4 regions of the Ornithinibacillus proteolyticus genome follow, and region 1 is predicted to be linked to each of the others. Evidence: riboswitches for the same ligand, from Rfam matches in the RefSeq annotation. Region 1 holds a riboswitch; each other region holds the start of a gene.
The links. Region 1 has a riboswitch for S-adenosylmethionine ahead of AAIB49_RS05905 (methionine ABC transporter ATP-binding protein). Riboswitches for the same ligand answer to the same signal wherever they lie in the genome.
Positions count from the first base shown of each region.

Region 2: another riboswitch for S-adenosylmethionine. It lies ahead of ssuE (NADPH-dependent FMN reductase); the one in region 1 lies ahead of AAIB49_RS05905 (methionine ABC transporter ATP-binding protein).
Region 3: another riboswitch for S-adenosylmethionine. It lies ahead of AAIB49_RS13525 (methionine ABC transporter ATP-binding protein); the one in region 1 lies ahead of AAIB49_RS05905 (methionine ABC transporter ATP-binding protein).
Region 4: another riboswitch for S-adenosylmethionine. It lies ahead of metK (methionine adenosyltransferase); the one in region 1 lies ahead of AAIB49_RS05905 (methionine ABC transporter ATP-binding protein).

Region 1 is NZ_JBCPXV010000008.1:55,834-59,018, forward strand. Features, by position in the region: gene AAIB49_RS05900 (methionine ABC transporter permease) at 1-499, opposite strand, end outside; gene AAIB49_RS05905 (methionine ABC transporter ATP-binding protein) at 492-1,514, opposite strand; SAM riboswitch class I at 1,679-1,792, opposite strand; gene AAIB49_RS05910 (thioredoxin family protein) at 1,875-2,189, opposite strand; gene AAIB49_RS05915 (toprim domain-containing protein) at 2,209-2,565, opposite strand; gene gcvH (glycine cleavage system protein GcvH) at 2,726-3,109, opposite strand; gene AAIB49_RS05925 (arsenate reductase family protein) at 3,175-3,185, opposite strand, start outside.
Region 2 is NZ_JBCPXV010000013.1:38,278-41,462, reverse strand. Features, by position in the region: gene AAIB49_RS08330 (LLM class flavin-dependent oxidoreductase) at 1-661, opposite strand, end outside; SAM riboswitch class I at 760-867, opposite strand; SAM riboswitch class I at 990-1,099, shown strand; gene ssuE (NADPH-dependent FMN reductase) at 1,262-1,804, shown strand; gene AAIB49_RS08320 (YitT family protein) at 1,865-2,671, shown strand; gene AAIB49_RS08315 (cation:proton antiporter) at 2,863-3,185, shown strand, end outside.
Region 3 is NZ_JBCPXV010000029.1:6,373-9,557, reverse strand. Features, by position in the region: gene AAIB49_RS13530 (pyridoxal phosphate-dependent aminotransferase) at 1-1,149, shown strand, start outside; SAM riboswitch class I at 1,267-1,371, shown strand; gene AAIB49_RS13525 (methionine ABC transporter ATP-binding protein) at 1,476-2,480, shown strand; gene AAIB49_RS13520 (methionine ABC transporter permease) at 2,482-3,153, shown strand.
Region 4 is NZ_JBCPXV010000062.1:5,124-8,308, forward strand. Features, by position in the region: gene AAIB49_RS17920 (gamma carbonic anhydrase) at 1-277, shown strand, start outside; gene metK (methionine adenosyltransferase) at 321-1,517, opposite strand; SAM riboswitch class I at 1,639-1,745, opposite strand; gene pckA (phosphoenolpyruvate carboxykinase (ATP)) at 1,940-3,185, shown strand, end outside.

The DNA of each region.
Region 1 (3,185 bases):
CCGTATATCCTATTAATGCAATAGCAGTTACTGTTATACCAGAGACAAGAGCTGGCATGGATTCCGGTAACAACACTTTAAAAATGATTGTTTTTGTTTTAGCGCCCATTGACTGTGCTGCCTCGACAACGCCTCTATTAACCTCACGCAATCCAATCTCTACTAACCTTGCATAAAACGGGGCTGCACCTACAATCAACGCTGGAGTCGCAGCATTAGGCCCCCTAATGGTTCCGATTAAGAATTTAGTGAATGGAATCAATAACAATATAAGAATAATAAACGGAATAGCTCGAAATACGTTTACGATTGTGGCTACAATAAAATTCAATACTTTATTTTCCCAAAGTCCACCATTTGAAGTTAAATAAAGTAAAAGTCCTAATATTATTCCAAAAATAACCGTCCCAACTAAGGCTAAAAGGGTCATATAGAACGTTTCACCCGTTGCCACTAGTAATTTCTCTATTACTACATTAGGAAATAATTCATTAAGCATGGTTTAAAACCTCCACTTCTACAGTGGTTTTTTCCGTAATATATTGGATTGTATTGTTTATTTCATGGTCACTTCCGTTAATTTGTACTACTAGGGTCCCATAAGCACCAAGTTTAGTTTGCGTAATTTTTCCTTGAAGAATATTGACTTCAATTTCAAATTCCTTAGATAACTGACTAATTAAAGCTTGATTTGCAGAATCCCCGACGAAATGTAAACGAACAACCCTTCCGCTTGTATAAACATCTAATAATTGACTCAAATCACCATCTGAGTCACCCATCACTTGTTCGACGAATTTCTTAGTAACGGGCTGCTTCGGTTTGAGGAACACATCTAGCACATCCCCCTGCTCCACAATCTTTCCTTTTTCCATCACAGCAACTCGGTTACAAATTTTCTTGATAACATGCATTTCATGGGTAATTAATATAATGGTAAGTCCTAATCTTTCATTAATATCCACCAAAAGGTCTAATATGGAATCCGTTGTTTCTGGATCTAATGCAGAGGTTGCTTCATCACATAATAACACTTTAGGATTATTCGCAATTGCTCTTGCAATACCAACTCGCTGCTTCTGCCCGCCACTTAATTGAGAAGGATATGCATTCTCTCTTCCAGCAAGTCCTACAAGCTCAATTAGTTCCTTTACTCGATCTTCTCTTTCTTTTACAGGAACTCCAGCAATCTCTAATGGAAATGCAATATTCTCACGAACTGTACGTGACCATAGAAGATTAAAATGCTGAAAAATCATCCCAATATCCTGTCTAGCAATTCTTAGTTCATTCTTATTCATTGCCGTTATATTTTTGCCTTGAATGGATACCTGACCAGAAGTAGGGTCTTCGAGACGATTTAGCAAACGAATAAATGTACTTTTTCCCGCACCACTATAGCCAATCACACCAAATATATCACCATCTTCAATGGTTAAACTTAAATTATCCACTGCTTTGATTTCTTTCTGATCAAAGCGAAATACTTTTGTCAGATCTTTAATAGATATCATTCCATATCCCTCCTCTTTCTATGATGTACTAATTTCGGAAATGCATAAATATATTCGTATCTATATCACGTCATGATAAGAATTGATTTTTCCCTTTCCAAATAAAAAACGTCTTTCTGTAAGAGAACAGAAAGACGTAATAGTAATTATTAAATCCTAACGTTCCCTCATCTTTCAAAGCCAATTGCTTTGTAGGACTTGGCACCTTTTTCAAACACGAAAGTTTGAAGGTTGCCGCGGTATCATAGGGCCTTTCCCTCCACCGCTCTGGATAAGAGATTTACATTATTCAATTTTTCAACAGAATTTACTATATCATCAGTATATAGACGTGTCAATAAAAAAATGCAATATAATTTATTATTTATCTCGAAATAATTCTGGTTGATATTCTAAAAGGTAACGATATATATTCCCAATCGATTGAAATGCATAGATTTTTTCTTTAATATCATGATCCTTCTTTATGACAAGACAAGGAACACTTTCGATTTTATTGTCTTGCATGAAATCCGGATACAAAGAAGCATTCATTTCATAAAATATGTTCTCTTGATGCACTGCTTCTATCTTATCTAGCATTGTCCTGGCTATGTGGCAAGTACCACAAAAAGGGGTATATATATACAGTAAATATTCTTGTTGTTCAAGAACTTCTTTGGAAATCTCGTTCAATTTATCACCTACTTGAAAGCTAGACTAAATAATGGGGATTAACAGCGATTTGCTTACCAAGTAGAAGCATTGCTAAAATTCGTTCTGGGGTAGCAGCTACTTCTCGATACTCACTACTAACATAAATATGCTCTGCATGAGGTAACTCAAGGGAAAGTTGTTTCCGAAGCTTCATCCCAGATTTGTCTTCATCAACAAAGATATAAACATCCTTTTCATCCAACTGGTAGGTTTCTAGCATTTCATCAAAACGTTCTATATCAAACGTTCCATTCGTACAAATAATTGTAATCTGGTCATTAATAACTTTCTCAAGTTGCCTTTTATCCGTTAAACCCTCAACAATTATAACACGTTCAGTTTGATGTGAAATCATGGTAGATCCCCCTCATATGATTAGAGCGTAAGGCGTCCAAACACAAATAGGTGAACATAATCTCCATCGGGATTGACGCCTAGAGCTGGATATTTTTGAAATGAAAACTGACTCTTTTCCGTAAAGCTTGGAAAAAAGTCAGTCTTAGATGTTTAACATATTATTCTTGTTCGATTATTTCTTTATATGCCTCAGGCGAAAGTAGATTATCAAGCTCAGATTCATCACTAGGCTCGATGACAATCATCCATGCACCTTCATATGGAGCTTCGTTTACAAGCTCAGGGCTATCCTCTAAATCTGTATTTACTTCGACAATTTTCCCACTAATTGGCGCATATAATTCAGACACTGTTTTTACAGACTCAACGCTACCAAAAGGCTCATCAACTTGTATTTCATCTCCAACCTCTGGAAGCTCAACAAATACGATATCACCTAATTCGTCCTGAGCGAAGTCTGTAATCCCTACACGAACAGTGTTACCTTCTTTTTTTACCCATTCATGTTCTTTTGAATATAATAAGTCGTTTGGTAAGCTCACGTAAAATCCCTCCGAATAATTGGTTGTACATTAACTATACAATCTATTATAGATTTATGCTAGTATTATTGATTAG
Region 2 (3,185 bases), on a different contig from region 1:
GCTGTTTCATATCAGCAATCTTGGCTTGCGCCTCCTCCACTGTATGTCCATGGATGACATACGCATCACAAAGCGATGAAATGACTTGTTTCCCTTTCTCACTTTCGCCACCCGCATATAAAATTGGGTTTGGCCGTTGGACAGGTTTAGGGGAAAGCTTGGTGTTCTCTATTTGATAAAACTGGCCCTGATAGGAGAAGGTTTCCTCCGTCCATAATCCTTTCAAAATCTCAATAAACTCTGCTGTTCGGTCATATCTTTCATCATGTGCGGTAAAATCACCACCATATTGCTTCGCCTCCTCGGCCCACCAGCCAGAAACAACATTTAAGGTAAAGCGTCCATTACTAATATGGTCGATGTTTGCCGCCATTTTTGCTGTAACAGCTGGATTATGAAACACGGGACGAACCGCTGTCATGATCTCGATTTTTTCTGTTACGGCTGCTAAAGCTGCGGCTAGAGACCATGCCTCTAAGGAATCCTTGTCTGTGCCTTTAATATCATTCAAGTAAAGCTCCGCAATTAAGGTAGTATCATAGCCCCATTTTTCTGCTGATTGAATTACTTTCTTTGCATAGTCAAACGTTGGTGGCATCTTTTCATCCTCGACATTACGTAACCACCCGCCAAAAATCGGTAACCAAAATCCGTACTTCATAAAACTTCCTCCTCATCCACTTGTGTTCTATCTGTAAAACAAAAAAATCTCCTTCCCTAGATAGGAAAAGAGATGACGACTAAAAATAAGTATGCACTCTCCTATCTTCCAAGCAATTGCTTGATGGAATTGGCACAGTATTCTTATGAAAGAACCTGTTGCCGAGGCTTCAAAGGGCCATGTCCCTCCACCTCTCTTGATAAGATCAAAAATTATTTGATTATTTCCTCTATCATAAAGTAACCCTTTCCACCTTGTCAATCATTAATTCCTACTTGACTGATAGGAATTGTTCGAATAGAATATAACAATAATTGCACACCACTACTTCTTATCAAGAGAAGTCGAGGGACCAGGCCCGATGACGCTTCAGCAACCTCTGATATATCATGTCAGAAAGGTGCTAATTCCGACGAGATTATTCTTGGGAGATAAGAGATTACATACAACAATGTAAAATCCCTTTATTCTCATTAGAAGAATAAGGGATTTTTTTGCTGATAGTAAGTATATGCTAAGAAAAAACACATTCACGAAAAGGGCCGAATGTGCGTTTTCTAATGAATCAATGCAAGGAAATAGGAAAGGATGAGAATAGGAATGAGTGAGATTGTGATAATTTCTGGTAGTACTGCTACATTATCTGGCTCTGAGCAGGTATTACGTTATTTCGGGAGCCTATTACATGAGAGACAATTTTCAGTCACCCATATGTCGGTAAAGGATGTAGCCTATCAAGATCTTTTTGACATGAATATAAACAGTCCAAAAATAAAACAAATGACAGCATTAATCGAAAATGCCCACGGTATCCTGATTGGGTCACCTGTTTATAAGGGAGCTTATTCCGGGGTGTTAAAAGCATTCATTGATCTTCTGCCACAGGATGTGTTGAAGCATAAGCCAGTCCTTCCGATTATGACTGGTGGGAGTCCTTCCCATCTTTTAGCCCTCGAATATACACTGAAGCCACTATTAGCCACATTAAAGGCGCATAATTTAAAAGGCCTCTACCTATTGGATCAAACAATCAATAAACAGAGGGAAATACCAATAGTAGATGAGGAAACCATACAGCGAGCAAGAAAACAGCTTGATTATTTCTGTAAATTAGTAGTTCACAGGCAGACAACGCCCATTTAGATGATTCAGCAGAATTTTAACTAAAGATACTAATTTACATACACTAGGGAGAGTTACATCATGAAAAATATAATCGTCATCATCGGATCCTTTATTGTTGCATTTGCCTTTAATTTCTTTCTGGTCCCTTTTGGTATCTTAAGTAGTGGCGTTAGCGGGATAGCTATTTTGGTTGGGCTCATTACACCACTTGATATCGGAATTCTGACCTTTATCTTTAATTTACCGTTACTCTTATTGGGCTATGTTAAATTAGGGAAGAGGATTACCGTGAATACGTTGATTTGTGTCGTGTCCCTATCTTTCTTTTTATATATTTTACCGGTAGTTGCGATAACGGATGATATTTTGCTTTCAACCATCTTTGGAGGAATTATTGGTGGAATTGGAGTCGGTATCATACTGAAATATTCCGGAACCTCTGGTGGTCTGGACATTATCGCGATTATTATTTCCCGTAATAGTAATATTAGTGTAGGGCTACTGCTTACCGGAATGAATGGTATCATTGTCCTCTTATCTGGTGCTATCTTTAGCTGGGACATTGCATTATATACCCTTTTATCTATTTATTTGACCGGGAAAGTTATCGATGCGATTCACACCAGTCATATCAAACTGACCATGCAGATTGTGACATCAAAAGGAGATCAAATTAGAAAGGAATTACTGCAATCCGTTTATCGTGGGATTACGATTACGGAGGGATTCGGTGGTTATACAGAAGAAAAGAAACAAATTCTAATGATGGTCGTGACCCGTTATGAGACCGTGAAAATTAAAGAAATCGTTCGTCAACACGATGACAAAGCGTTTATTAACATCTTTCAAACCGTTGAAATTGATGGTGAATTTGCAAAGAACTAACGAAAGAACTCGTCTGCCCTGCTTCCTTTTCTATTTTCACCCTAATAGAAAAGGAATTTGGGGATAAGATGTTAGTAGTCGTATTCATTTTTCTATGTTAGCAAAAAAATAAAACATTACATTAGCTATTGAACGAAGCCAGTGATAAAATACGCTTATTCATTACATATAACATAAGAAGGTGACTAGATATTCATACAGAATTTGTACTCATTAGTATTGTTATTGTCATTTCACTCGGTATCTTATCACAATGGTTAGCCTGGAGAATTCAATGGCCATCTATTGTCATCATGTCTGTTGCCGGATTATTAATTGGTCCGGTATTCGGATTAATTAATCCGCAAGAAGCGCTTGGGAGTCTTTATAGTCCCATTATCTCGCTTGCAGTGGCATTAATTTTATTTGAAGGTAGTACAAGCTTAGATGTACGGGAATTAAAGGGGGTATCGAAGTCGGTATTCCGAATCGTCACGTTTGGTACTACGTTAGCCTGGATTGGTGGCTCCTTAGC
Region 3 (3,185 bases), on a different contig from region 1:
CTACAAAGATTACCAGAGCAGTTCTTTGCATCTTTAGTTCAAAAGGTTCAAAGATTAGCAAGTCAAGGACACGATATTATCAATTTAGGGCAAGGAAATCCTGACTTACCAACTCCAAAACATATTATAGAGGAGTTAAAGATAGCTGCAGATAACCCTAATTATCATAAATATTCGCCATTTCGTGGACAACAATTTTTAAAAGAAGCAATTGCGGAATTTTATATGCGAGAATATCATGTGGAAATAGACCCAAATAAAGAGGTTGCAATTTTATTTGGTGCTAAAACTGGCTTAGTCGAGATTAGTCAATGCCTGCTCAATCCTGGTGACTTAGCCCTATTGCCAGATCCAGGATATCCGGATTATATGTCCGGAATTGCTATGGCAAATGCAGATATTGCATTAATGCCATTGAAAAAAGAAAATGGTTTCTTACCGAATTATTCTGCAATAGAAAAGGACACACTTGACAGAGCAAAGTTAATGTTTTTAAATTATCCTAATAATCCAACTGCGGCAATAGCAACTAAAGATTTCTTTGATGAGACCGTTATGTTAGCTAACGCGCACAACATTTGTGTGGTTCATGATTTTGCATATGGTGCCATCGGTTTTGACGGGAATAGACCACAGAGTTTTCTGCAATCTGAAGGTGCTAAGGATATTGGAGTAGAAATGTATACCTTGTCCAAAACCTATAATATGGCTGGTTGGCGAGTTGGTTTTGCGGTAGGGAATCAGTCGGTTATTGAGAGTATAAACCTTATTCAAGACCATCTTTATGTTAGTTTATTTAGTGGTATTCAACAAGCTGCCGCAAAAGCACTATTAGGGAGTCAAGAGAATGTTTCGGAACTTGTTCACATTTACGAAGCTAGACGTGACAAGTTTATCGAGAAGCTCCATGATATCGGCTGGAAGGTTGAAGCACCAAAAGGGACTTTTTTTGCCTGGTTACCAGTTCCAGAGGGGTATACGTCAGAGCAGTTCGCAGATTTATTACTAGAGAAAGCACATGTCGTGGTGGCTCCAGGAAATGGTTTTGGCGAGAGTGGCGAAGGTTATGTACGACTTGGCTTACTTGACCATGAAGATCGTCTTATAGAAGCGGCAGAGCGAATCGGGAGCTTAAAAATTTTTCGCTAGCCAATTCAATCGAAGGATTTGAAAATAAAAAATGAATAAAATTTACTAAATTTCGTTGACAAATGGAAAGCACGAGATTAATATAATATCTAACGTAAAATTAAATATAAATTATTTATCTTATCCAGAGTGACCGAGGGAACAGGCCCGAAGACGTCACAGCAACCTTCTTCGTGAGTGGTGCTACCTCCTGCAGAATGCTATCATTCTGAAAGATAAGGATTGAATCTATCTATTCAAAACTCTCTTTCAGGTGCAAAGAGGGTTTTTTTTGTTATTTAACAAGAATGTTAACGGAGTGAGTAATTTGAAGTGTGGTGGAGCAAATGATTAAGCTGGAACACGTTAGTAAGGTTTACAAATCGAAGAAAAGTACTGTTGTTGGTGTTGATGATGTCTCCTTATCTATTCAAAAAGGAGAAGTATATGGAATTGTTGGCTATAGTGGTGCAGGTAAAAGCACGTTGATTCGCTGTATGAATATTCTGGAACGACCTACCTCAGGGAAAGTAATCATAGACGGAGTTGATTTACTACAGCTTTCGAAAAAATCTCTACGTGAGGCTAGACAAGCGATCGGGATGATTTTTCAAGGGTTTTACTTAGTAGCATCGAAAACGGTTTTTGATAATGTTGCTTTCGCATTAAAAGCCGCAGGTGTAGAAAAGAGCAAGCGAAGAGAACGTGTATTGGAATTGCTTGAGCTAGTAGGGCTTTCTGATAAGGCGAACCACTATCCAGCACAATTAAGTGGTGGACAGAAGCAACGAGTAAGTATTGCTCGTGCATTAGCCAATAATCCAAAAGTATTATTATGTGATGAAGCGACATCAGCACTTGACCCTAGTACGACTAAATCCATTCTAAATCTATTGAAAAGAATTAATCAGGAGCTTGGGATAACAATAGTTATTATTACTCATGAGATGGAAGTAGTGAAAGAAATTTGTGATAGATGTGCTGTCATGCAAGATGGAAAGATTATAGAAGAGGGACCTTCCTACGATATCTTTTCCCAACCGACTAAACCATTAACAAAGCAGTTTATCAAAAGTGTGTTAGATTTTGAATTGCCACAAAAGCTACGTGATGCATGTGCTGGAGTGTTAGTTCGACTGCAATTTAGAGGGAATCTTGCAAGTGAAACTGTCGTGTCCGATATGCTGCAAAGCTTTAATGTAAGAGGAAATATTCTTCATGGAAAAGTGGAATATATTAAGGAGACGCCATTGGGGATTTTTATTATGGAATTAAATGGCGAGGAAACGGAAGTTAATCATGCGATTGATTATTTAAAAAATCGCATCCAGCAAGTAGAGGTGATCAAATAAAATGGCCGATTTTTTAACTAGAATCGTAGAGTTATTACCAGAATTAAATACAGCATTTCTTGAGACTTTAATTATGGTCGGGATTGCGTTACTTGTCGCTGTTTTCCTCGGGTTACCAATAGGAATTCTATTATATGTAACAGACCAAGGGTTATTTCTAGAAAATCGATTTTTAAAATTATTAGTTGGGATCGTGGTTAACTTAGTACGATCTGTTCCGTTTATTATTTTATTAGTATTCTTATTGCCGTTTACTAAGCTACTTGTGAATACAACGATTGGACCACTAGCGGCCTCAGTATCGTTATCAGTAGCTGCCATTCCATTTTATGCCAGAATAGTAGAATCATCGGCAAGAGAAATTGATAAGGGGGTTATTGAAGCGGCAGTTGCCGTAGGTGCATCACCTTGGATGATCATAAAAGATATTATCCTTCCAGAAGCTAAACCGGGTCTTATTAGTGGATTAACCATTACTTGTATTAGTTTAATAGGATATTCGGCAATGGCTGGCACTGTAGGTGGTGGCGGGATAGGAGATTTAGCTATTCGATATGGATACTATCGCTATGATGATACCGTCATGTTTACTACCGTTATTATATTAATTGTATTAGTTCAATTCGTACAGTACCTTGGTGATTTTCTAGCGAAAGCTTTTAATAAACGTTAAGTAGTAAGTGAAAAAACAATTTTAGGAGGAAA
Region 4 (3,185 bases), on a different contig from region 1:
TCATTCATCCATAATACGAAAAAATGCTTTAATCGGTATGGGATCGATTATCTTAGACGGGGCAGAAATTGGGGAACATGCTTTTGTTGGTGCGGGAAGTCTAGTTCCACCTGGCAAAAAAATTCCACCTCATACATTAGTTATGGGACGCCCTGCTAAAGTAGTTCGCGAACTAACGGACACGGATTATCAAGAGATGGAACGAGTTCGCAAATCCTATGTTGAAAAAGGACATTATTATAAGTATCATACTGATTTAGGGCTTGATTTTTCCTAATAGCAAAGGCTTAGAACACTGGGTTCTAAGCCTTTTACATACATTATTTAACTTGTGCTAATAACGCGTCTACTTTATCGGTTTTTTCCCAAGGAAATTCTACATCTGTTCTACCGAAATGACCATATGCTGCAGTTTGCTTATAGATAGGTCTTTGTAGATCTAGCATGCGGATAATTCCAGCCGGACGTAAATCAAATATATTGCGAACAGCATTAACTAATACCTCTTCGCTTACTACTCCGGTACCAAACGTATTAATGGAAATGGAAACCGGTTCTGCAACACCGATTGCATATGCAAGCTGAACTTCACATGAATCAGCTAATTTAGCAGCTACAATATTTTTCGCAACATAACGAGCGGCATAAGCAGCTGAACGGTCTACTTTTGTAGGATCCTTCCCACTAAAAGCACCCCCACCATGACGTGCATAGCCACCATACGTATCGACAATTATTTTTCTACCAGTTAAACCTGCATCCCCTTGTGGACCTCCAATAACGAATCTTCCAGTCGGGTTAATAAAGTATTTCGTTTCATCATCTAATAATTCTGCAGGTACTACTGGCTTAATGACGTGCTCGATCAAGTCTTTTTCAATCTGTTCTAATGTAACGCTTTGTGAATGCTGTGTAGAAATGACAATCGTATCAACTCTTACCGGTTGATCCTTTTCATCATATTCAACGGTTACTTGAGTTTTTCCATCTGGACGAAGATAAGCGAGCGTATTGTCTTTTCTAACATCACTTAGCCGTTTAGAAAGTTGATGCGCTAGAGAAATTGGTAACGGCATTAATTCTTTTGTTTCGTTACATGCAAAACCAAACATCAATCCTTGGTCCCCTGCTCCGATTGCATCAATTTCACTTTCTGTCATTTTTCCAAGACGTGCTTCTAACGCTTGGTTTACCCCGCTTGCGATATCTGGTGATTGCTCATCAATAGCAGTTAGAACTGCACAAGTATCAGCATCAAATCCATATTTCGCACGAGTGTAACCGATATCTTTAACGGTTTGTCTAACAACCTGTGGGATATCAACATAGGTTGATGTGGTAATCTCTCCAGCAACTAGTACTAATCCTGTTGTTACGGTCGTTTCACACGCAACCCTAGCTAGCGGGTCCTTTTTTAAAATTTCATCTAAAATTGCATCGGAAATTTGGTCACATATTTTATCTGGATGACCTTCTGTTACTGACTCAGAAGTAAATAATCGACGATTCTTAGCCATTTGGCTAAATCCTCCCTCTATTTCTTTGTTACGGAACTCAAATATCTATCAGATAGTATATCCTTAATCAATAAAAAAAGCCTTTCCTTCTTACATGAGGAAAGGGTTTACTAGCCTTTCGCTCTTATTGTTCAAGGAATTTTCCTTGCTTCAGGTTAGCACCTTTTCACAAATGTGATGGTTGCCGGGTTTCATCGGGTCTGTCCCTCCACCAACTCTGAATAAGAGAGTATCCGCTCTATTGTAGATTAACTGAAGCTATTGTCCTATGTCAACTGTATAATACACTGTCACGTAATTTTAATAAAATAATACAATAAAAACAATAAATAGTATGGACTATTAATTTAAATGTGTTATACTAATAATTAATTTCAGGAAATAAATGTATTGAATCTCATAAATAAAGGTAGGTAATTTTAATGAATACAGTAATGAAAACCTCATTATTGGAAGAACTTCTGTCCCAGCAAACTACAAAGAAAAACTTATCTGTTGCTAGATTAGTTGAAAAAGTCCTTTCACGAAATGAAGGGGTCTTATCAAATACAGGAGCTGTACTCGCTACTACTGGTAAATATACTGGCCGTTCCCCAGAGGATAAGTTCATTGTAAAGGATTCCATATCCGAAAGTAAAGTAGACTGGGGTACTGTAAATCAACCTATTGAAGAAAAAGTATTTGAATCCTTATATGCAAAAGTTATGGAGCACCTAAAGCAAAAAGATGAAGTATTTGTATTTGATGGATTTGCTGGAGCTGATCACAACTATCAATTACCAATTCAAGTAATCAACGAATTTGCTTGGCATAATTTATTTGCGAAACAATTATTCATTCGTCCAACAGAGGAGCAATTAGCAAATCATCAAGCAGAATTTACTGTAATTTCTGCTCCAACCTTTAAGGCTGATCCGAGTGTTGATGGTACTAACTCAGAAGCGTTTATCATGGTGTCGTTCAAGCACAAAGTTATCTTAATCGGTGGAACAGAGTATGCAGGTGAAATCAAAAAGTCCATCTTCTCTATCATGAACTTTTTATTACCAGAGCAAAACATTTTATCTATGCATTGCTCAGCAAACGTAGGTAATGAGGGGGATGTTGCTTTATTCTTCGGTTTATCTGGAACTGGAAAAACAACATTATCAGCTGATCCTTACCGGAAGCTAATCGGTGATGATGAACATGCCTGGAGTTCTAGTGGTGTATTTAATATAGAAGGTGGCTGTTATGCAAAGTGTATCAACCTATCGGAAGAAAAGGAACCACAAATATACAACGCCATTAAGTTTGGTTCTGTATTAGAGAATGTAGTGTTAGATGAAGAAACACGTATCCCTAATTTCGATAATACTTCCTTAACAGAAAATACTAGAGCTGCCTATCCATTAGAACATATAGATAATATAGTAAATCCAAGCATTGCAGGACATCCGAATACGATTGTATTCCTAACTGCTGATGCATCTGGTACGCTACCACCTATTAGTAAACTAACAAAAGAACAAGCAATGTATCATTTCTTAAGTGGATATACTAGTAAACTAGCTGGAACAGAACGTGGTGTAACAGAACCACAAGCAACATTTTCAGCTTGCTTTGGAGCACCTTTCCTTCCATTATCGCCTGCAACTTATGCAACGATGCTAGGTGAAAAAATTGATT